Regions from separate parts of the Thioalkalivibrio sp. ALE20 genome, predicted to be linked through region 2. Evidence: riboswitches for the same ligand, from Rfam matches in the RefSeq annotation. Region 2 holds a riboswitch; the other holds the start of a gene.

Region 1 (2,396 bases), on a different contig from region 2:
GGGCGCGCACCGGATCGCCATTGTTGTTCGTGTAGCCGGTGGCCACCGGCGGACGCTCGTGCAGGAAGCGCCGCTCGCGCTCTTCGCGCAGCAGGCCGGCCTCCAGCTCCACGTTGAAGTCGTCGGTGAACCAGTGGCTGACGCCGGCGCGCAGGTTGTAGACCCGCGCGCTCTCGCGGCGGTCCTCGTCGAAGGCGTAGCGGTCCTGGATCGCGTGGTCATCATCCAGCGCGCCGGACTCCGACGGCCGGACCTGCTCGCTCTGCTCGGCGATGCGCACGTCGGCAATGGCGCCTTCGGAATACGCTTCGCGGTCCAGCACATCCGCCAGCAGCCGGAACCGGGTGTCGCGGGTGCCGCCGCCCAGAAACAGTGAACCGTTGATGCGCTCCCCGCCATCGGCGCTGGCGGGCATGCCGCCCTGCAGCTCCACGCTGCCTTCGAAACCCGCATCCGGCCGGCGGGTGATCACGTTGATCACGCCGGCCACCGCATCCGAGCCGTACACCACGCTCCCGGGGCCCTTCACGATCTCGATGCGCTCCACGTGGCTGACCGGGATGCGGTTGAGCTCGAAGCCGCGGCCGGACGTGCCGCTGACCCGACGGCCATCCAGCATGTAGATGATGTCCGCGCGGCCGCCGCCGCGGATCGAGAACCGGTTGCCGTCGGCACCGGTAAAGAGGCTGGACTCGGCCTGCAGGGCCTCGTCCAGCATGGTCGCCCCGCTGCGACGGATGTTCTTGCCGGTGATCACTTCGGTGGAGGCGGGCGTGTTCTCCACCAGGCGCTCGGTGCGGGTCGCCGCCGTTACGCTGATCTCGGGCAGCACCTGTGCGGAATCGTCGGGGTCTTCTTCGCCGGTGGCCGGCGGTGCCGCCAGCAACAAGGGCACGGCCGCGGCACCGCCTAGCAGGGCCGCGGGAAACATCTTCTTCGGGAACATTGCGAACTCTCTTTGCGCACCGCCCGTGCGCCGTGGTCGTGGGTGTCGACCGCGGGGGTGCGGGCGTGCGCCATCGTCGGCGCGTCGTGAACCGATGCGCAGCGATGCCGATTCGCCCGGTGATACCGCTCCCCGCGGTTCTCCGTTGTCCTCCGGGCCGGTCTCCGGGCTTGCGGGCTGGAGCCGTTGGCTCCGGGGCAGACCACCTTCCCGCGAAGTACGCCCTGAACGGACGCGTTCTTCGCAGTGGTTCGCGAGGGTCTGCCGTGACCCGCCTACCGTTGCGGGGGCAGCGCCGGACTTGTGCGCAGGTCGAGGCCGGGCACGCACCGGACTTCCCGTTTCACTCGTCGTCGGGATGGCGACGAAGCACCCGGGGGAGACGGAATATTAGTGATGGCTAATGTGTGGTGTCAAACCAACAGTGTCCGGGTGACCCACGGTCGTGGCCGCGGTCAGTGCCTGGCATGTGGTTTGCAAAGGGATCCATTCGGGTGGATTAAAAAAGGGCCGCCGGGTCGGTGCGGGGGGGCACCGAGAGCCGACGGCAAAATCCAGAAGAGATGGAGGAGAGAAGGGGCCAGGGGGCCCCTGCATGGCGAACCGACGCTGAGCTGCCGTCGACTCGACAATGGGAATTATACACGGCCGCAAATTGGAATCAATCCATATTCGAAAATTTTTTGGAGATAATTTTCCCCTTTTGACAGTGACTTGCGAGCGTTCGGGTGTCACAGGTGGCATTTTCATTTATTAGTGACTGCCAATATTCGCAGTTTGAGTGGTCAGCTGATCGGCGGTATCGGCATGTGGCCGCGTCATGGCGGGAAATACGAGTTGGCAGGGAGATTGCTTCTTCCGGGCAGGATCATCAGCAAGAGGCCGACAGACCATGACGATGCACCTGAGAATGATCGATTGCGGCGGTCACCTGGACGCCGAAGCCCGCAAGCAGCACGAGCGTGAGCAGGTGGTCTTTCAGCGCCTGCTGGAGTCCCACGACGCAATCCGGAGGGAGCTGGAGTTCATCGAGGGTGGTACCCGGACGGTGACGACGGCAACGGATCCGGAACTCGCCGCGCTGCTGCGGGTGCACGTGCCGGAACTGCATCGGCGGCTGCGCGAGAGCGCACACTTGCGTGACCGTGATCCGCTGTATCGCACCCTTTTCGAGCAGCGCGGGCGCATCGAAGTGCACGTGGAAGAGCGCCCGGACGGCGTGGTGGTGGACGAGGTCAGCGAGGACCCGGGTCTGGCGCACAAGCTGCGCGAGCACGCCACGCAGGTGAACACCTTCGTGCTGGCGGCGCGCGAGCTCGCTCGCCAGTACCCGCCGGTGATGGCCGATGATGCGGTGTCCGAGCGGGTCGGCCGGGTGGCCTGATGGCGGTCGGCCGCGCCGGTTGCGGAAACCGTTGAGCCGGACCGGAACGTGGCGGGCGTCCCGAAA
Region 2 (2,396 bases):
CGAAAGCGCTGGAAGGCCTCGGTGGCGTCGACTCGGGCCGGGTCGTCCAGGGTCTCCGCGTAGTCTTCGCCCCAGGGGCCCGGCATCGGCACGCTGATCTCGTCTTCCGCGCCGGCGGTACCGGTCGCTGCGAGCAGCAGGACCAGCGACAGGCCGGCCGTCAGCGGCCGGCGCATGGATGGCATCCGTTTCATGGCGATTCTCTCTGTTTGTTCAGAAGCGGAACTGGTGCTGCAGGTGCAGCTGCCAGTTCGAGGTGTCGGTGTCGCGGTCCAGCCACATGAGCTGGGTTTTCTGTCGCTGCCCCCGGTGGTACCAGTTAAGGCCGGCGCCCCATTCGCGCTGCCAGCGCTCGTCGCCGTCCAGGTCGTCGCCGGCGTCGTGGCGCAGTACCGCGTGGCGAGCGGCGAGCTCGAGGTCCTCCAGCGGCAGCGACTGCGCCAGTTCCAGCTCGGCCCCCAGGTCGTGGTAGCTCGCGGTGCGGTCGGGGGAGACATTGCGGCGGTAGGCCGCCAGCGACAGCGAGGTATGGTCGAACTTGACCACCGCATCGGCGGTGGCGGTGACCCAGTCGGCGCGCTGCCGGTCGACCGTGTCTTCCTGCCCGCGGCTCCAGTCACGCAGGTGGTTGCGGCTGGCGGCCTGCAGGCCGGCGCCCAGGGCAACGGTGCGCTCCACGGCCCGGCCCACCGTGGTGTTGTCGCGCGGGACCGACCCCACCGGGGCCCAGGCGCCACGGGCGCTGAACAGGTGCCCGGAGGTGGAGGGCCGGTCGTCGCGCTGATCCAGGCGCCCGCGGCCATCGAATATCCCGACCGCCCAGGCGCGGTCGTCGCCCGCGCCACCCAGCAGGGCGAGCCCGGTATCGCGTCCGGCCGGGATCTCGAACTGGTTGCCGGCGATGCTCAGTTCGGTGAACAGGCGGTTGGGGCCGCCGATGTCCCGCGCCAGACCGAAGGGGACGGTGAACTGGCCCGCCCGCAGGCCCAGGTGTTCGCCCGGGCCGTACTGCAGCCAGATGTCGCGCATGGACAGCTCGCCGCTGCTGAAATCCGGCTGCAGGCGAAAGCTCAGTTCGGGGTGGAACAGGGTGCCCGAGGTGTCCAGCCAGGCGCGCCGGAAATCGAATTCGCTGCTGGAGCCGTCCGGGTCATGCTCGTAGCTGTAACGGCCCTGGATCAGCGGATCCAGAGTGACCTGCAGGCCGTCCTCCGCGTCGCCGAATTCAAAACCGGCCTGCGCCGGTGCGATGCCCGCGGCCGCCATCAGGCACAGAGAGGCCAGGGCCGGCACGGCAGGCCGCCCCGGCTGAGGTTGGGTGCTTTTCATTGTTGTGTTGCTCCCCTGGACGTGCGACCCCGCACGCCGTGGATGAAACGACGCCGGCAGTCGGGCAAGGGAGCAGGGGGGAAGGGGGCGGACACACCGGCCCCGTCCCGCTCGGCCGCCCGCCGCGGCGTCGGGTTTCCTCCAGGCCGGTCTCCGGACTCGCGAAGGGGATGCAGGACATCCCGGGCGGATCGCCTTCCCGCGGGCATCCCGTGGATGCGCCGCAGTGGCACTGGATCCGCCTGTCTTCGCCTACCGTTGCGGGGGCAGTGCCGGCATTGCGAACGTCGATTCACGCACCGGCTTCCCGATTATCCCCGGCGTCGTGGGCCGGGGCACCTGAAGGCGGGCGGACTGTAACCGCGTCCCGTCACGCGGGCAAGGGCGGAGCCGGGTTGATCTGTATCAAGGTTACGCAGGATTGCACCACCCGGCCGGCCCGTGATGGGGGTATTTCTTTTAGACTGAGTCCATGTGGTGACGGTTTGTAGCCGGGCCGCATCCAGACCAATAAAAAGGAGCGAACCATGCAGAAGAAGCGCATTTTCCGGGGGCTGCTCGTCTCGGCCTGTACGGCCGTGGCCCTGGGCCTCTCCGCCCCGACGTTCGCCGGCGATTACGACCAGTACCGCGACATGTTCGAGCCGCTGCCGGCCCTGCCGCCGATCCCGGCCGACAATTCCCTGACCGACGAGAAGGTGGAGCTGGGCAAGTTCCTGTTCTTCGAGCCGCGCATCTCCAGCTCGGGCGTCATTTCCTGCGCCACCTGCCACAACCCCGCGCTGGGCTGGGCCGACCGCATCCCGCGTGCCGTTGGGCATGCCGGCCAGGTGGGCGAGCGCAACAGCCCGACGGTGCTGAACTCCGGGTTCTTCGAGGCCCAGTTCTGGGATGGCCGCGAGGATGACCTGGAAGGCCAGGCCCTGGGTCCGATCCAGGATGCGGTGGAGATGGCCATGCCGCTGGAAGAGGCGATCGCGCGCCTGGAGGACTTCCCCGAGTACATCGAGATGTTCGATGCGGCGTACCCGGATTATGACGGCGACAACGTCGTGAACACCGATCAC

The links. Region 2 has a riboswitch for cobalamin ahead of F790_RS0106705 (porin). Riboswitches for the same ligand answer to the same signal wherever they lie in the genome.
Region 1: linked by a shared signal. The riboswitch ahead of F790_RS0112800 (TonB-dependent siderophore receptor) and the one ahead of F790_RS0106705 (porin) in region 2 are both predicted to bind cobalamin.

The regions. Positions count from the first base shown of each region.
Region 1 covers NZ_KB906483.1:30,912-33,307, forward strand. The annotation lists gene F790_RS0112800 (TonB-dependent siderophore receptor) at 1-946, opposite strand, end outside; cobalamin riboswitch at 1,084-1,338, opposite strand; gene F790_RS0112805 (hypothetical protein) at 1,839-2,330, shown strand.
Region 2 covers NZ_KB906473.1:245,129-247,524, forward strand. The annotation lists gene F790_RS0106700 (cytochrome c) at 1-194, opposite strand, end outside; gene F790_RS0106705 (porin) at 214-1,329, opposite strand; cobalamin riboswitch at 1,456-1,687, opposite strand; gene F790_RS0106710 (cytochrome-c peroxidase) at 1,857-2,396, shown strand, end outside.